One region of the Cupriavidus sp. PET2-C1 genome, then DNA from elsewhere that is predicted to be linked to it. Evidence: predicted binding sites of a transcription regulator. Region 1 holds the regulator's gene; the other holds the start of a gene.
What was found. The regulator FliA, encoded in region 1, starts transcription of late flagellar genes. The targets are predictions, from matches to a motif close to CTAAAGTTTNNNNNNNNNNNGCCGNTA.
Positions count from the first base shown of each region.

Region 2: ACX12D_RS33670 (FliC/FljB family flagellin) is a predicted target of FliA. The motif match lies at 3,457-3,483, and genes of this name have one in related genera.

Region 1 is NZ_CM137260.1:2,589,301-2,598,665, forward strand. Features, by position in the region: gene flhB (flagellar biosynthesis protein FlhB) at 1-244, shown strand, start outside; gene flhA (flagellar biosynthesis protein FlhA) at 241-2,328, shown strand; gene flhF (flagellar biosynthesis protein FlhF) at 2,342-4,783, shown strand; gene ACX12D_RS31595 (MinD/ParA family ATP-binding protein) at 4,787-5,605, shown strand; gene ACX12D_RS31600 (RNA polymerase sigma factor FliA) at 5,646-6,362, shown strand; gene ACX12D_RS31605 (flagellar protein FlhE) at 6,359-6,790, shown strand; gene ACX12D_RS31610 (flagella synthesis protein FlgN) at 7,154-7,612, opposite strand; gene flgM (flagellar biosynthesis anti-sigma factor FlgM) at 7,667-7,972, opposite strand; gene flgA (flagellar basal body P-ring formation chaperone FlgA) at 8,140-8,859, opposite strand; gene flgB (flagellar basal body rod protein FlgB) at 9,082-9,365, shown strand, end outside.
Region 2 is NZ_CM137260.1:3,072,995-3,082,359, forward strand. Features, by position in the region: gene fliD (flagellar filament capping protein FliD) at 32-1,453, opposite strand; gene ACX12D_RS33665 (flagellar protein FlaG) at 1,501-1,878, opposite strand; gene ACX12D_RS33670 (FliC/FljB family flagellin) at 2,019-3,353, opposite strand; gene ACX12D_RS33675 (RNA chaperone Hfq) at 3,570-3,893, opposite strand; gene ACX12D_RS33680 (methyl-accepting chemotaxis protein) at 4,856-6,937, shown strand; gene ACX12D_RS33685 (MDR family MFS transporter) at 7,317-8,810, shown strand; gene ACX12D_RS33690 (DUF190 domain-containing protein) at 8,852-9,193, opposite strand.

The sequences.
Region 1 (9,365 bases):
CATTCGCGAGATTGCCGTCGAGAACGGCGTGCCGTTGCTGTCCGCGCCGCCGCTGGCGCGCGCGCTGCATCGTCACGTCGAGCTGGGCAGGGAAATCCCTGCCGGCCTGTACACCTCCGTGGCCGAAGTCCTGGCCTGGGTCTATCAACTGAAGCACTGGCACCACAGCAGCGGCCCGCATCCGGCGGCACCCTCCGATCTGCTGGTGCCTGACGAGTTAGCCGTACCGGAAAGCCAAGCATGAACGCATTGACCTCGCTGTTCAAACTGCCGGGGGGCCAGACAGGCGGGCAGATGAAGGCCCTGGCCGGCCCGTTGCTGATCATCATGATCCTCGGCATGATGATCCTGCCGCTGCCGCCCTTTATCCTGGATCTGCTGTTCACGTTCAACATCGCCCTGTCGATCATGGTGCTGCTGGTGGGCATGTACACCCAGAAGGCGCTGGACTTCGCCGCCTTCCCGGCGGTGCTGCTGTTCACCACGCTGCTGCGGCTGTCGCTCAACGTGGCCTCGACCCGGGTCGTGCTGATGGAAGGGCACACCGGGCCGGATGCCGCGGGCAAGGTGATCGAGGCCTTCGGCCACTTCCTGGTCGGCGGCAACTTCGCGGTGGGCATCGTGGTGTTCGCGATCCTGGTGGTGATCAACTTCATGGTCATCACCAAGGGCGCGGGGCGTATCGCCGAAGTTGGCGCGCGCTTCATGCTCGACGCCATGCCCGGCAAGCAGATGGCGATCGACGCCGACCTCAACGCCGGCCTGATCAATGAAGACGGCGCCAAGAAGCGTCGTGCCGAGGTCTCGCAGGAATCGGACTTCTACGGCGCGATGGACGGCGCCAGCAAGTTCGTGCGCGGCGATGCCGTGGCGGGTCTGATGATCATGTTCATCAACGTCGGCGCCGGCATGGTGGTGGGCATGGTGCAGCATGACCTGGACTTCGCCACCGCGGTGCGCAACTACACGCTGCTGACCATCGGCGATGGCCTGGTCGCGCAGATCCCGGCGCTGGTGATTTCCACCGCCGCGGGTGTGATCGTCTCGCGGGTCTCCAATGAGCAGGACGTGGGCCAGCAGCTGACCGGCCAGCTGTTCTCCAATCCGCGCGTGCTCTACCTGACCGGCGCCATCATTGGCATGATGGGCATCATCCCGGGCATGCCGCACTTCGCCTTCCTGGCCTTTGCCGGCGCGCTGGTGTGGTTCGGCCGCTACGTGGCACGCCGCGACGTGGCGCAGGCGCAGGAAAAGAAGCGCGAGGACCGTACCCCCACAGTGGCGCCTGAATCGACCGAAGCCAGCTGGGACGATGTCACCCTGGTCGATCCGCTCGGCATGGAAGTGGGCTATCGCCTGATCCCGCTGGTGGACCGCGCGCAGAACGGCGAGCTCCTCGGGCGCATCAAGAGCATCCGCAAGAAGGTGGCGCAGGAGATCGGCTTCCTGGTGCCCGTGGTGCATATCCGCGACAACCTGGAGCTCAAGCCCAACGCCTACCGCATCACGCTCAAGGGCGTGGAGATCGGCCGCGGCGAAGCCGCGCCCGGGCAGTGGATGGCGATCAACCCCGGCCAGGTGTCCGGCGCGCTGCCGGGCACGCCCAGCCAGGACCCGGCCTTCGGCCTGCCCGCGGTGTGGATCGAGAGCGGCCTCAAGGAGCAGGCACAGACCTACGGCTACACCGTGGTGGACGCAAGCACGGTAGTGGCGACTCACCTCAACCACCTGATCCACATACACGCGGCCGAGTTGCTTGGCCGCCAGGAAGTGCAGGCGCTGCTCGACCGCATCGCCAAGGAATCTCCCAAGCTCACCGAAGACCTGGTTCCCAAGGTCATCACGCTCACCGCGCTGCAAAAGATCCTGCAGAACCTGCTGGACGAAAGCGTGCCGATCCGCGACATGCGCACCGTGCTGGACGTGGTGGCCGAGCACGCGCCCAAGGTCAGCGATCCCAACGAGCTCACCTCGCTGGTGCGCATGGCGCTGGGCCGCGCCATCACCCAGCAGTGGTTCCCCAACGGCGCCGACCTCCAGGTCATCGGCCTTGACGCTGGCTTGGAACGCGTGCTGTCACAGGCGCTCACTAACGGCGGCGGCATCGAGCCGGGCCTGGCCGATGCGCTGCTGCAGCAGACGCACGGCGCGGTGACCAGGCAAGAACAGCTGGGGCTGGATCCGGTGCTGCTGGTGCCGCATCCGCTGCGCCCGTTGCTGGCGCGCTTCCTGCGCCGGACCATGCCGCAACTCAAGGTGCTCTCGCATGCCGAGGTGCCGGACAACCGAAATATCAGGATCACCGCCATGATCGGTGGCACAGCGTGAGGGGTTTCGCAAAATGAGCGTAGCTAAATTCGTGGCGGCCAATGGCCGCGAGGCCTTGCGCCAGGTGCGCGAGGCGATGGGGCCGGATGCCGTGGTGCTGTCCAACCGCACCGTCGAAGGGGGGGTGGAGATTGTCGCGATGCGCGACACCGATCTCGGCGCCATCTCCAGCAACGCGCCCGTGTTCACGCCGCCGCCGGCTGCCGCGGTCGCCGTCGACGGCGCCCTTGGCGACTTGCGCGGCGAGCTGCAGACCATGCGCGCCATGATGGAGCGCCAGTTCTCCGGCGTGGGCACGCACAGCCTGCCGTCGATCGGCGGAGACCCGTTGCGCGATTCGCTGTTTACCTGGTTAGTGACCGCTGGCTTCTCCGGGCAGCTCGCCCGTTCGCTGCTGGGTCACTTGCCGCTGGGCCATGACCGGCCCGCCGCCATGACCTGGATCCGCCAGGAGCTTGCGCGCAAGGTGCCGGTGCTGAACGACGAAGATGCGCTCTTCGCCCAGGGCGGCGTGCTGGCGCTGGTGGGCCCCACCGGCGTGGGCAAGACCACCACCACCGCCAAGCTGGCCGCGCGCTTCGTGCTCAAGCACGGCCCGGAACGCCTGGCGCTCCTGACCACCGACACGTTCCGGATTGGCGCGCACGAGCAATTGCGCATCTATGGCGACATCCTTGGCGTGCCCGTGCATGCGGTCAAGGACGCGGCCGACCTGCGCTTCGCGCTGGCGGCGCTGACCGAGAAGCACCTGGTGATCATCGACACCGTGGGCATGAGCCAGCGCGACCGCAACCTGTCCGAGCAGATCGCCATGCTGGCCGGCGTGCAGGCGCCGGTGCAGCGCATCCTGCTGCTCAACGGCGCCAGCCACGGCGACACGCTCAACGAAGTCGTCCACGCCTACCGTCACGATGCCACGCCCGACGGCGGCATCGACGGCTGCATCGTCAGCAAGCTGGATGAGGCCACGCACCTGGGCTCCGTGCTCGACGTGGTGATCCGCCACCGCTTGCCGGTGTACTACGCTTCCACCGGCCAGCGCGTGCCCGAGCACCTTGAGCTCGCCAACGGCGCGGCCCTTGTCGAGCGCGCCTTCCAGACGCCGCGCCGCGGCTCGGTGTTTGCCGACGCGGAAGCCGCGCGCCGCGCCATGCCCGCGCAGGACGACAGCGAAGCCGCGCGCGCGGCCAGCCCAGGCGGCGCCGACGGCATGCTGCGCTCGCTCGCCGACAGCGCCAACGCGGTGGGCGATTGCGTGGAGCAACTGAACGCTGGCAGCTATAGCTTTGAACTGGTCCGCTCGCTGTGGCAGCAACGCAATGAGAGCGCACCCTCGCCGCGCCTGATGGCGCAGCAAGTGCGCGAGGCCGCCTGCCGCGACCTCGCCCGCCATTGCGACCGCTTCGTGCTGTCGCTGAGCGCAACGGTGGCCGCACCGGTGGCGGGACGGCGCGCGCCGCGCCCATGGCAGCACACGCTGTTCCTGGCGGACCGCGACGGCCTGCCGCTGGCGGCCGCTGCCGCACCCGCAGGCCGCACCGGCCCGGCGCTGCAAGGCGGCCAGGGCGGATGGGAAGCCGATGCCGCCACGCTGTGCGCCGCCATCGCCGCCGCCCGTACCGTGGTCAACGTACTCGACGCCATGCCTGCCGCCCCCGTGCTGGCACGCTGGCAGCAAGCTGGCGAGCGCTGGCTGGCTACCGCACGCAAGACCACCCGCGTGGCCAGCGGCGGTGCCGCCGTCAAGCTCGATGCGCTGGCCGAGACGCTGACCTTCCACGCCGTGCATGACATGGACTATCGCGGCCGCGATGCGGTGCAGTGGATCGCGCAATGCCCGGTGCGCGTGCTCGAAGGCCAGGCCCGCGGCGCCCGCTCCGCCGCCGAGGGCGGCACCGATGCCGGCTTGCTGGTGTCGCGCGTGGTCGACCGCGAGAACGGCCAGACGCTCGCCGTGCACTACCTGCTGTGCGACCCGGCGCTGTCGGCCGAGGGCGCGCAACTAGCACGCTGGGCCCGCTGGGCCGAAGCCGGCGAAGCGCAACTGCGCACGCTGCGCCATGCGCTGGACCACCTGGGCCAAGGCGACGGCGGCAATGAACCCGCACAGGCCGAAGCGCAGGCCTGCGCCCGCTTGCTCGCGCTGCAGATGGGTGTGGCCGCGCTGCGCCTCGAGCAGGCCTGCGATGATTCGGTCGCTGCATTCCTGGCGCGGCTGACCGGCCGCGCGCCGGCTCGCCAGGCTTGCGGCGCCGCTGTGCTGGTCGAAGGCATCGGCCGTTTGCTGGCCTTGCTCGACGTGCTGGAAAACTATCCCGCCCGCAGCGGCCGCGCCACGCAGCCCGCCGTTCAGGAAGCGCCGGAGCAGACGTTCCAACTGGGCGTCGCCGGGGGCCAGCTCGAGGCGCGCATGAGCGCAAGCCGCGTGTTCGAGACGCTGGCGCAGGGAGAATAAGCCGTGAATTCACTCGCAACCGACCAGGCGGAAAGCCTGCGGCGCATGTTGGCGCCACGCGCCACGCGCCGCATTGCCGTGGTCGCAAGCGATGCCGGTGCCGGGGCCACCACGGTGGCACTGGGGCTGGCCAACGCCCTTGCCCTGCAAGGCGAACGCGTGCTGCTCGTCGATGAGGACCGCTTCGGCGCCCGCGCCACCCGGCTTGCCGGCGCCATGCCGGAAGGCACCCTGGCCGCGGTGCTGGGAGGCGCGGTGACGCTCGACGCAGCGCTCGGCAAGCGTCCCGCCGGCACCGTTGCCGTGCTGCCGGGCAGCCCCCAGGCCAATGGCGACCTGCAGTTGCTCAAGTCGTTTCGCACCGTGCTCAGCGATGCCCGCAGCGATGCGGATGGCGGCTTGTCGCAAATGGCTGGCGCGGCGCACAACCTCATCGTGGTGCTGCGCGCGGAGCCGGCCTCGATCAAGGCCGCATACGCTTGCATCAAGCAGCTCAATCACCTGTACGCCTGCCGGCGTTTCCACCTGGTGATCAACGCCGCCGCCGGGGACGCTGCCGCCAGTGCGGTGCTGGGCAACCTGGCCCGTACCGCCAGCCAGTACCTTGGCGTCGAGGCCAGCCCCGCGGGCAGCCTGCCGCACGATCCGCTGGTCGAGCGCAGTACCGCATTGGGCCGTTGCGTGGTCGAGGCCTTCCCGGCCGCGCCCGCCACCGCCGCATTGCGCCGAATTGCCACAGGCATTGCCAGCTGGCCAATGTCCTCCGATCCCCGTTCAACCCTGTCGGCGCCAATGGCGCCGACGGCCACGGCCCTGGCTTAAGCGCCGGGACCTGCAAGCTAGGACTCACGAGAATTCCACCATGTATACGATTCAGGGAAAGCTCGAACAGACTGATACCGTGACGGCGCATGCGTCGCTGGTGCGTCGCATCGCCTTGCAACTGGCGGCCAAGCTGCCTGCCAGCGTGCAGCTCGATGACTTGATCCAGGCCGGCATGATCGGCCTGCTCGACGCCGCCAAGCGCTATGAAGACACCCACGGTGCGCGTTTCGAGACCTACGCCAGCCAGCGCATTCGCGGCGCCATGCTCGACGAGGTGCGCGCCAACGACTGGCAGTCGCGCAGCCTGCGCCAGTTCACGCGGCGGATCGAGCGCACCGTGCGCGGCCTGGAGCAAACGCTGGGCCGTGCGCCGCTCGATTCCGAAGTGGCCCAGGAACTGGAGCTGCCGCTGGACGAATACCAGACGCTGCTCAACGAGGTCTATGGCTGCCAGCTGCTGCACTATGAAGACTTCGAGCGCTCCGGCGAAGAGGACTTCCTGGACCGGCACCTGAGCGTGAGCGATGACGGCAACCCGCTCACGGTGCTGATGGAGAGCGGCATGCGCGAAGCGCTGATCCGCGCCATCGAGCGCCTGCCCGAGCGGGAGAAGCTGGTGCTGTCGCTGTGCTATGACCAGGAGCTGAACCTGCGGGAAATCGGCGCGGTGCTGGAAGTCACCGAGTCGCGCGTGTGCCAGATCCGTAGCCAGGCGATCACACGGCTGCGTTCGCAGTTGCGCGGGTTGCTGTGAGCCACTGGCCCAAGCGCTTCGCCGCGTTGACGCTCGCCGTGGCGTGCTGCCCGGCACTGGCAGCGCCTGGCGGGCAGGCGTTGCATAGCTGGTCGGCTTCGGTGAACGGGCCTGCGCTATACAGCAAAGGCCTGCGTACCGTTTCCGTCCCGATTTCACCGACCGGCTATCTGCCGCAGGCGCAGGGCGCAATCACGACAGTGCGGTGGCGCTATAGCTTCTCGCGTACGCCGCCGAATGCACTGCAGGCTTACCTATGCAATGCGCAACGGTGTGTATTGCTTTCGGGGGCTGAGGGGCTGACCGAGGCGTTTAGCGGGGATGACGCTGCCAAGGGCTTTGTGTTTGCCTTTCAGGTGCCGGGGAAGGGGGCGTTGACGCCGGTTTTGATTGGGCAGGCTAATGAGGTTACGGTTGGGTTTCGGTGAGGGGGGGTGCTTAGCCGCAACCGCAACTGCTTAACCGCAACTGCTTAACTGCAACTTCAACTGCAGTTTCACCACCCCTGCGGGGCGGCGACCTACTTTCTTGTCTCGCCAAGAAAGTAGGCAAAGAAGGCGACCCGGATGCGGCGCCGCATAACGGGAGATTCAAACCTTTACGGCTCGCTTCGCATCGCGCTTGGGTGTTCCCCGCCTGGGGGGCGGGTCACACGGCTAAACCGAGGCGTTGGCCAATTCCCCCCAGCTGGTTTGCTCCCCTCTCCCACTTGTGGGAGAGGGGCCGGGGGAGAGGGCGGGCACTCGCAAGAACGAGATGCCACAAACTACCCAGCTCAACCGCTACCCCATTCAACCAGTCGCCAGACTGACCCCTTGCGGCCCGGTCTGCGCGCGCCCGTCGCGCCCATACAGCGTCGTGTTGTCACCCCGTTGCCGCAACGCCAGAATCGCTTCCTCGGTGAACTCGAGGTGCGCATCCACAACCGCGGCATTCAGCGCATTGGCGTCGCTTGCAGCGCGTGCCGCAAACACCAGCGTCCGCCATGCGGCTTCCACCGATGGATCGATCTGGCGCCCGAACAGCTGGCCGCCCGCGCCGGTGCGAATTCCCATGGCGCCCATCTGCGCCTCGCGCGTGCGCGTCAGCGCGCCCAGCAATCCGGCCAGTTCGACCTTGCGTTCCAGCACCCCGGCAAGGGCCTGGTAATCGCCGGCCTTGATCAGGCTTCTTTCTTCGCCCAGCACGGTGGCGAACTCCTGCGCGAGCTCGGTTTCGCGGCGCAGGTTCTGGATCAGGGACTGGCTCATGGCTTGCCTATCTTGGGGTGGGGTTGGCGATGCGGCCCGTAGCAAGCCGCGGTGTCAGGCGCCGCCGCTGAGTTCGCGCAGGGACGCGAGCAGGCCGTCGGCGATCTTGCTTGGGTCGATCTTGATGCGGCCTTCGGAGATGGCCTGGCGGATCTCTTCGACCTTGGCGGTGTCGATATCGTCGTCATGGTCTTCTACCATGCGCGCGCCGATCTCGCGCACCTGGGCCGACAGGGGGCTGCTGACGCGTACGCTGGACGTCTCCGGGGCAGCCGTCGATCCGGGGGCGCCGGCCACGCTGCGCACGGCGCCGTCGATGGCGTCGCTCGGCCTCGACGAGGTGGTCTGATTGATCTTCACGATGATTCCTTGCTGGGTACCTTTGGCTTATCGGATGCTTCGGGCGAAACTTTAGGTCGAATTGCGGCGCCGCGGCGCCGTTTTTCCGGCCCCGGAGCGCGCGGTATTGTCTCATGAGCCGACCCATGAGACGCATGCGCAACTCCAGGCGTCGCCGTCCCGACTCCCTATTGCTGCAGCACCACCGTGTCACCGTTGCGCACCAGCGCATTGACCACCTGACCGCTCTTGAGGCGCACCTGGACGTTGTTGCCCACCGCGGCCTCGGCCATGACCTTGCCTTCGCTGCTGAGCTGGAACGAATCGCCTTCCACCAGCACAGTCACGTTCTGGCCCTGGCGTACGGCAATGGCTTTCTTCAGCAGATCCATCCGCATCGGGGAACCCGCCGCGATGCGGTTGGCCGCCACCGCGCCGCTCACCTGGGCGGGATCCGTCACCACCGCGCGCGGCAGCGATGCCAGGTCGCCCTGGCGGACTTCCATGTCGGCCGCATCGATGGCCTCGCCGGGCATCAGGTTGCGCCCGGCCACATAGTAGTCGGCCACCACCGACACGCGCGCTTGCACGTAGCGGGTCCAGGGACGTTCGCCGGCGCAGCGCACGCCGACCGAGACCCGGCCCCAGGGAGACGCGCCCGGTGGCAGGAACGGCTCGGGCAACGGGCAATCCGGCGCGCGCCCGCCCGAGGGCGGCACCACCTGGATGGTGGCCTTGCCGGGCAGGCCGGCAGTCTGGCGCTCAAGGAATTGTTCGACCGCGGCGCGCACCGGGTCTTCGGGATACGGCGAGGGCGGCGCCGCGCCGGCGCTGCCGGCCAGCGTGCCGCCAGCGGCCAGCACGCAGAGCAGGGCGCGCGCCGCGGTGGCGCGGAAACGAGGGTTCATGTGTACATCCAGGCAAGGAAACGACGCGGGCCGCACCGCGAAAGCGGGTGCCGCGTGCGTGTCAACGGGTCCTATTGTAGGCAGCCCCGCGTTCTTGCTCGAGTCGAAATGCGCGGTTTTCTTTGCCCTATTCGTGCGATTGGCATGACGGGGCCGCCCCTAAGATGGCACACCTGAAGAAGGTCGACCTTCGTTGCTCTCCCCCTCCAGCGAGACACAGACATGATTGACAGACTCGATGCGGCGTTGCGCTTCCAACAAGAAGCGCTGAGCTTGCGGACCCAGCGGCAATCGGTGATTGCCTCCAATATCGCCCACGCCGACACACCCGGCTACAAGGCGCGCGACTTCGATTTCTCCAGCACGCTGGCGCAAAGCGTCGAGCGCGGAAAGCAAGCCGAAGGCGTGTCGCTGTCCACCACCTCGGTGCGCCACTTGCCGGGCGTGACGTCTGCGTTCGCCGACAAGATGCAACTCGACTACCGCATCCCGATGCAGTCGAGCAT
Region 2 (9,365 bases), 480 kb from region 1:
GGCTTGAGCGAATGGCTGGCTGCGCTCAGCGTTACTTGCTAGTCGTTGCAGAGAACTGCTGCGTCAGGTAGTTCTTGGTGGAGGTCATCTGCGCCATGATTGAGTCCAATTGCTGGAACTGGGTACGATACTGCGCGACGGTGGCATCGATCTGGGCGGACATGTTGGTGTAGTCCGTAGCCAGCGACTTGAGTTGCGCGTTGACGCCGTTGGTGGCGGTGGTCAGTGCCCCGGTGGCGCTGGAGAAGCCGGCTGCCACGGTCGCCAGCTGGTTGCCATAGCCCGACTTGCCGTCGGTGCCGCTGAACAGCTGGGCCACGCCGGCCTTGTTGCTGGCTAGCACGCTGTTCAGCTTGGCGGTGTCCAGCGACATGGTGCCGTTCGCGTTGAAGCCGATGCCGATCTGCGTCAGGTTGTTCAGGCTGCCGCTGGCGCCTGTCTGCGGCGTGTTGATCACGGAGCGCAGCTGGTTCTCGATTGTGCGCAGGGTGCTGTCGCCCAGCAGTACGCCCGCGGTCTTGGTGGTCGCGTCGTAGCTGGACAGATTGCCGGCCGTGGTCTGCAGCGTGTTGTAGGCGGTGACAAAGCTCTGCACCGCACTGGCCATCGTCGAGGTGTCGGTGGACACGCTGATCGTGCTGGAGCCGAGCGTGGCCAGGTTCATCGTGACGCCCTGCGCGGCGCCCTGGACCGTGTTGGTGGCGCTGGTGATCGCCAGGCCATTGATGGTGAGCTTGGCGTCCGCGGCCTTGACGTTCTCGGTCATGGCCTTGGTGCCGGCCGGATCGTACGACAGCAGGCCGCTGATGGTGCTGGGGTCGCCCGCGCCATTGCTGGCCACCGACACGCGCATGCTGGAGGCGGCGCCGGACGTGTTGGAGGTGATCACCAGGTGATAGGGCGCGCTGCTGCCGTCATTGACGATGCTGGCGGTGACCCCGGCATTGGCCGCGTTGATGGCATCGCGGATGCCGGTCAGCGTGTTGTTGGTGCCGTTGATGTTGATCGAGGTGGGCGTGCCGCTGCCCGGCGTGAACGTCGTGCCGCTGGTGGTGCCGAATTCGATCTTGATGCTGGCGCTGCCCAGCAACTGACCGGTGCTGTCGGTGATGCCGTTGGACACGAGCGTCTGCGACTGCGCCAGGGCCGTCACGTTGACGGCATAGCTGCCGGCCACTGCGGTCTTGTCCGCGGAGGTGCTCAGCACGCTGGTGTTGCTCGACGTGGTGGTGGTGCTGTTATACAGGCTGGCCGTGCCGAGCGCGGCGGCTGTGGTCTGGAACGAGGCCACGGCGCCCTGGAGCACGCCATAGGCCGACAGCTTGGAGGTCTCAGCCGTCTGCTGGTCCGTGATTGGCGTGAGCTTTGCCTGTTCCCCCGACTGCAGATTGGTCAACAAGGTACTCAGATCCAGTCCGGAACCAACGCCAAGCGACGAAATCGATGAACTCATGATTGCTACCTGTGATGACTTTGTTCGAGGGGGGGAGGGTTGGCCGCTCAAGCGGTCTGGTGAATCAGCAGGCCTTGCAGCTTGTCAATGGCCCGGGTGATGCGCAGGACTTCTTTCGAGGGGAACTGGCGGATGGTTTCGCCTGTGGTCTTGTCCACCACCACCGTCACGAAGCGGTGGGTATCGTGGTCGATGTTGAACCGCACCTCGACCGGGGTCGCCCGCAAGGCTTCGTTGAGACTGGCGAGCGCGCTGGCCAGCTCCCTGGAGCTGGCCGCTTCCGCTTTCGCGGCTGCGGCCCCCTCAGCCGAGGCTGAGCCCGCCTGCTGGCCGGCGGCCGGCGCGCCTGCCGTATCCACGGGCGAGGCCGGGGTGGCGGCAGGCGTGGCGGTCATCGGCGATAGCAGTTCGGGCGATCTGATCATGGTCTGTCTCGCGGCGGTTGGGTCGGAGCATAAAAGCCCCGGTGGAAACGCTTTCAGAGCGGAGACCGCTCTGGAAGCATTCCCGGTAGTGCCGGGCCCGCAGGCCCGGCACTACTAGGAGGGTGACGACTGTTGCGGAATTAACGCAGCAGCGACAGCACGCCTTGGGTCGACTGGTTGGCCTGGGCCAGCACAGCCGTACCTGCTTGTTGCAGGATCTGGGCGCGCGACATGTTCGACACTTCCGTCGCGTAGTCGGCGTCTTGAATGCGCGAGCGCGATGCCGACAGGTTCGTGACAGCCGAACCCAGGTTGGAGATTGCCGAGTTGAAGCGGTTCTGCACTGCGCCCAGCGAGCTGCGCAGCTTGTCGACCGTTGCCAGTGCGGCGTCGATCGTGGTCAGCGGGTTGGTGCTGCCCACGCCGGTGAAGGCGGTGGTAGCAGTGGTGCTGCCGCTGGTGCTCAGTTCGATCTGGGTACCGTTGGTAACGGCGGTCGGGGTGGCTGCGGTGCCAGCGTTGACCAGTGCTGCGGGGCCTGCGGTGGTGTCCAGAGCGTAGTTGTTGCCGCCTTGGCTAACGTAGGCAACAGCGCTGCCGGACGTGTCCGCGCCGACCTTGACCAGCTGGCCAGCCACCGTGTTACCAGTGTTGCCGTTGGCTGCATCGCCGACCTTCACGTTGGCGGTGTTCAGTTGAACCTTGCCGGTCGTGTTGTTGACCGAAGCTGCGTAGTAGTCGCTGCCGTACTTGACCACGTAGCTGTTGGTGGCGTTGCCGGCGGAGTCCAGCACGTTGCTCAGCGACAGGTCGCTGGCCTTGACGGTCGAGCCGGTAGCGGTGCTCAGCGAGGTTGCTGCGGTGGACAGGTCGACTGCAACCGGGGTGGTACCGGTAGCAGCGGCAACGGTGGTGATGGCGGCGCTGGTCGGCAGTGCGTTCTTGGCAACCGTGAAGCCGGTCATGCCCAGGGTCTTCGAGCTGATTTCCTTCAGGTCGATCGAGATGGTCTGGCCGTCTTGCGCGCCAACTTGCACCTTCAGCGACGATGCGGTCGACGACAGGACCTTCACGCCGTTGAAGTCGGTCTGTTGCGACGTACGGTCGATTTCAGCCATACGTTGGGTGATTTCGTCCTGGATCGACTTCAGATCGCTTGCCGAGTTGCTGCCCGTTGCGGCTTGCACGGCCAGGGTACGGATAGCTTGCAGGTTGTTGTTGACTTCGGTCAGCGCGCCTTCAGTCGTTTGCGACAGCGAGATACCGTCGTTGGCGTTACGTTGAGCTTGGGTCAGGCCGTTGATGTTCGAGGTGAAGCGGTTGGCAATTGCCTGGCCAGCAGCGTCATCCTTGGCGCTGTTAATACGCAGGCCCGAGGACAGACGCTGGATCGCGCTGTTCAGCGACGATTGCGACGAGCTCAGGTTGTTCTGCGTCATCAGGGACAACGTGTTGGTATTGATGACCATCGACATGGTACGACTCCTATTCTTTTACAAGTGAGTTGTGCAATCCGGCTGTTGCCGCAACGTTGGCTGCCAGGCAATGCTGGGCGAGAAGTGCCACCGTTGTTTGGGTTATCGGTTGGGGCCGGAAAAGATTTAGAGTGATCTTTGCGATGGTTTGAAAACGAGTGGCGGATTTGGCGCGAAACAAGCCCGGCCGGGCCTTCGGCGTGACGCCGGCAACGCCTAGCGGCGCTTGCGGGTACGCGGTGTATATAAGCTGACAAATTCCGGCGAGGTCTCCGCCCCGGGCACGCTGGCCATGGCCTCGGGAGCGTGAGCCGGCGTGATCACGGCGATGGAATGTTTGTAGACAATCTGCGGAAGCGGGTCCTGCGCAGACTCTGCCAGCAGCACCATATAGTTGTCCGCTGCCATGATCACGCCGTGCAGCCGAATGCCGTTCGATAGATGCACGACGACAGGATTGCGACTTGCGCTGTGGGTGGAGAGCTGCAGGTGCTGCAGTTTCCGGCTCGGGCGATCGATCCTGGTTACCTTCTTGTTCACAACTTCTCCGGAAGAGCCCGCTCGGGTTCTGGCGGCTGGCAACGGTCCAATAACTGGGACTGGGCCGGGGCAAATGGGGTGTGACAGCATGGCTGGGTGCCGGCTGGGGCACGGCCTGGGCTGGGCGGGGGATAAAACTTCCGCTCTCGGTGCTGGCGCGGGACGGCGAGGCGGCATGGGCCGGGACCGGCCCTGGTTTGTGTCCAGGCGGTGGATCCGATGCTGCCCCGCAAGCTGTGGCGGGCGACGCCGCCAGAAGAGAAGGGGAATACTTCAGGGGCGAGGGTAACAAAATTTTTTACAAATCTTGACGGTTGGGGGGCGCGTCTCGCGTAGAGGTTTTCCTCTAATAAAACTATTGCATCACACTGCAAACCTATGAATTGATAGGCGCGTGCGTGGCAAGTCCCAACGCCACCGGCGCCCGCATTCCCTATCTGGCATGGGTTTGCGGGCAACAAGGTGGCCCTGGCCCGCTACTGCGATGCATCCCGTGCCAGGTATCCGTCACTTGCGTGGCATTTTCGGCACTTTTACTATCAGAGATATCCCTGATAGAAATAGGATTTACACCTCATGTAAGCAGGTTTATATTCGCTTCAGGGCCTTTCGGCTCTAAAGCTGTCCTGGAAAGCCTACGAGCACCCCGCGCGTGGGCTTCTTTTTTTGTGCGCCCACTTTGTTTGTTGTGCGCCCTCGACGACAAGCGCCGGAGGCGGCACTTCGAAGTGCATGGGTGACATTAGACGACAGGTTGAAGCTGGGCAATCGCTCGAATTGCCGGGCTTTTCCCCTCTATATTTCCTTTCTATCCCGCATTTTTCCGCTTCTTTGCGGAAGTCGCTGTTTAGCCCTCAAGCTTGCTCCCGTACTGCCGTTAAGCCCGCGATGCGGCGTCGCTCCGGAAATCTGTCCGGGGCGAGGATGAAGCGCGCGCGATAAGAGTTAAAGGAGCCGGGAAGATGCGTTGGTTGCGAAACTTTGGCATTGGGGTGCGCCTGACGGTAGCGTTTTCGCTCGTGGCGCTGCTGCTGGTTGCCGTGGCCGTGCTGGGCATGATGTCCCTGCGCACCATGAACGAATCGATGCGCCTGACAGTGGAAGGGCGCCTGTTCAAGGTGCTGGAGATCGAGCGTGTCAAGCAAGATGCGCTGCGCACCGGCATCCTGGTGCGCGATGCCACGCTGAATGAGGATCCTGTCGCCGTGCGCCGCAACGCCGAGCGCATCGGCGCGCTGCGCCAGGACATGCGCGGCACGCTGGATGAACTGGGGAAGTGGTTGTCCAGGTCCGCCAGGCCTGAGATCCAGGAAACCTATCGTGCCCTGATCGAGGCACGCAACGCTTACGACACCCAGCTCGACACGGTGCTGCGCCAGTTGCAGGGCGGCGAGTTCGACAGCGCGCGCAGCGCGCTGGTGGCGACCCTGCCGGCGGCCCAGGCACCTTACTTCGACAAGCTGAGCGAATTGTCCGACGGCGGGCGCAAGGTGGCCGCTGCCGCCGTGCTGGAGGCCAATGCCAGCTATGAGATGGCGCGCAACCTGCTGCTGGGCTTGGCTGCCGCAGCGGTCGCGCTGGCCGCCGTCCTCGGCATCAGCATCACGCGCTCGATCACGCGCCCGGCACGGCAGGCGCTGGACGCGGCACAAGCGCTCGCACATGGCAACCTGACTTATGTCATCCACGCCAGCAGCGATGACGAGATGGGCCGCATGCTGGGCGCGCTGGAGCGCGCTTTCGGGCAACTGGCGACGCTGGTGCACGGCATCCAGGGCGCGACGCGATCGATCGACGGCGCGACCCGGGACATCGCCAAGGGCAATACCGACCTGTCCCAGCGCACGGAAGAGCAGGCGGCATCGCTGGAGCAGACCGCGGCATCCATGGAGCAGCTCACCTCGACGGTCAAGCAGAACGCGGCCAACGCGCGCCATGCCAACGAACTGGCGCTCAGCGCTTCCGGCGTGGCAACGGCGGGCGGGAACGCCGTGCGCGGCGTGGTCGAGACCATGCAGCATATTTCGCAATCGTCGGCCAAGGTCGCCGAAATCGTCGGTGTGATCGAAGGGATTGCCTTCCAGACCAATATCCTGGCGCTCAACGCGGCCGTGGAAGCCGCCCGCGCCGGTGAGCAGGGTCGTGGCTTTGCCGTGGTGGCCGCGGAGGTGCGCAGCCTGGCCCAGCGGTCTTCGTCGGCGGCCAAGGAGATCGGCCAGCTGATCAATGGCTCGGTGGGGCAGGTGGCCCATGGCGCCAAGCAGGTCGAGGACGCTGGCCGCACCATGGACGACATTGTCGGGGCGGTGAAGCGCGTGACCGACATCATGGGCGAGATCGCCGCGGCCAGCGAGGAGCAATCCTCCGGCATCGAGCAGGTCAACCGCGCCATCAGCCAGATGGAAAGCGTGACGCAGCAGAACGCCGCGCTGGTCGAGCAAGCCGCCGCCGCCGCCGAGAGCCTGCAGCAGCAGGCCGCCGGGCTGGTCGACGATGTATCCAGGTTCCAGGTGACACCGGCGCAAACGCATGTTGCACGGGCGCCCGCACCGGCTGCGGCTGCGGCTGCGCGAGTGGTCTCGGCCGCGCGCGTGGCGCCGGCAGCCGCCGGGAGGCGCCCTGCGGCACATACGGCCGCAGGTGGCAAGAGCCACCCGCCGGTCCGCCAGGCTGCAGCTCGCCCGACTCCCGCCAAACCGGCGGCTCCGGCTGCTCGTGCTGCCCAGGCGGTGCAGATGGCGCATGCAACACCGGCAACACCGGCAGCACGCGTGGCACCTGCAAGCGCTGCCAAGCCGGCGGCCCGGCCGGCCGCCGTGGCGCCACGCGCCGGCGCGGTCCGCACCACCCGCGAGCCTGTGTTGCCCAGCAAGGCCCGCGCGCCGGTGGTGCGCCAGGGCCGCGAGCCTGTGCTGTCTTCCAAGGCACTGCCCGCCGCGCGCCAGGCCAAGCCTGCCGCCGTGGCACCGGCGCCACGCCGCGCCGCGCGCACCCCGGCCGCCGGCAGCCCGGCCATGGCCGCGGGCGACTGGGAATCGTTCTGAGTCCGGCAATGCTGCCTTGAATGTCGCCTGAATGTCGATCAGGCGGCACTCAGGTCAGGAGCCCGGCAAGGCGCCGGGGCGGCTGCAAGGCGCAAGGCTTAGGCCTACAATAGCGCCCTTGTATACAAAAACAGACAGGAGCGATGCCGCCCGTTCGCGGTGGCGCCGCACTCCATGTCCCTCGCCGCAAGCGTTCTCTCTGCCCCAGCCCATGACCGCCGTCTCCATGCCGCCCCTCCTGGCGGCTTCAGCTCCGCCTTCACCCGCCCAGTCACCCGCGACCGCTTCGGCCACTTCCGCCTCCCCCGAGGCCGCGGGCGATGGCGGCAAACCTGGCAAGGCGGCATCCGTCCCCTCGCCGGTTCCGCCGGTGCCGGTGATGCAGGTCATTTTCGGGCTGATGCTGGCCATCCTGCTGGGCGCGCTGGAGCAATCGATCGTGGCCGTGGTGCTGCCGGAGATCGCGCTGCAGCTTAACGGCTTCGAGGAGATGGCCTGGGTGGTCTCGGCCTACCTGGTGGCCTCCACGGTGGTGACGCCGATCTACGGCAAGCTCTCCGATCTGCTCGGGCGGCGCTCGGTCCTGTCGTTTGCCATCGTGTTGTTCTTCCTGGCTTCGATCGCGTGCGCGCTGGCGCAGACCATGCCGCAACTGATCATCGCGCGCATCCTGCAAGGGCTGGGCGGCGGTGGCCTGATCTCGGTGTCGCAGGCCACTATTGCCGACGTGGTGCCGCTGCGCGACCGTGGCCGCTACCAGGGCTATGTGAGCGGCGTGTGGGCCGTGGCCAGCATGGCCGGCCCGGTGATCGGCGGCTACCTGGCGCATTACCTGTCGTGGCGCTGGATTTTCTGGATCAATCTGCCGCTGGCGCTGATCGCGCTGCTGGTGGTCCGCCGTGCGCTCAAGCACCTGCCAGCGGGCGGGCGCCGCCATCGCATCGACTACGTCGGCGCGCTGCTGTTCGGTGGCGGCCTGACCGGCGTGCTGGTGTTCCTGACCCGGCTCGGGCAGGGGCAGTCGGCCGCGACGCCGCAAACGCTTGGCCTGCTGGTGGCCGGGGTGGCCGCCATGGTGCTGTTCGTGTGGCAAGAGCGCCGGGTGGCGGACCCGATGATCCCGCTGGACATGCTGCGCGTGCCGACGGTCACGATCTGCTGCATCACGCTGTTCCTGTGCTTCTTCCAGCTGATCGCCATGTCCGTGCTGCTGCCGCTGCGCTTCCAGGTGGTGGGCGGCGTGCAGGCCGATAGCGCCGCGCTGCGGCTGGTGCCGCTGACGCTGTCCATCCCGTTTGGCGCGTTTGTCTCGGGCCGGCTGATGACGCGCAGCGGCCGTTACAAGCCGCTGCAGCTGGCGGGCTCGCTGGTTGCCCCGCTGGCGATTGTTGCGCTGGCTTTCGTCGATCCGCATGCGGTCCTGCTGACCGCGCTGGTGATGGTGATTCTCGGCCTGGCCATCGGGCTGCAGTTGCCGAGTGGCTTGGTCGCTACCCAGAACGCGGTGCCCGCGCATCAGGTAGGGGTGGCCACGGCGCTGACCGCCTTCTCGCGCATGCTCGGCGGCGCGGTCGGCGTGGCGGTGCTGACCACCGTGCTGATCGCGCTGCTGCGCCGTGGCGGCATGGGAATAGCGGACCTGGCCGGCGGCGAGGACGTCCTGATGAGCATGTTCCACCGCGCCATGGTGGGCGGCGACGCGGGCGCCTCGGCCGATGCCGGCGCGGTGCGGGCGGCGGCCGAGGTGGCGTTCCGTACGCTGTTCCTGCTCAGCGCCGCCGTGTCGCTGGTGGCGCCCTTCCTGGTGGCGCGTCTGCCGGAGGCCACCTTGCGCGGCAGCACTGGCGCCAGCGTGGCGGCCAGCATGGATTGATTGGCGTACGCGGCCGAGTGCGGCCGCGTGGCCCGGCCAGGTCAGGGGCTCCGCGCCTCTGGCGTGCTGCTTTTTCCCAGGAAGCCGAACTCCACCGGCGTCTTGGCGTAGAACACCTGGACGTCTTCCAGGGCGAGGCGGTCGAACAGCCGCTGCACTTCCTCCTCCGTGGCAATCACGGTGATCTCCTCCGGCCGGTCGGCCAGCTCCACGAAATGCCAGGTGTGAAAGCGGCGGTCATGGCCGATGCCTTCGGCCGCGACCATATGCGTGGCGCCGCGGATCTGCAGCTCGCGCAGGATCTGCAGCAGCCAGTGGGATAACTGCTTGCCGTGGTGGCGGCGGTTTTCGATGGTAAACAGCGTGAGTTGGAAGCCTTGCACGGCAGCCCCCTTTCGCCCCCTTGCGGCGGTGTTCGCGTGCCGCGGACGTGGCATGGACGATGTGCGCCTAACGGGGTGCCGTCTTTAGTTTAGGCGCGAAACCTGCTGCCCCAAAAACCAAGGGTTCACCCTAGTCTCACTCGGGGAGATGGCCGGCTATATTTCCATTCGT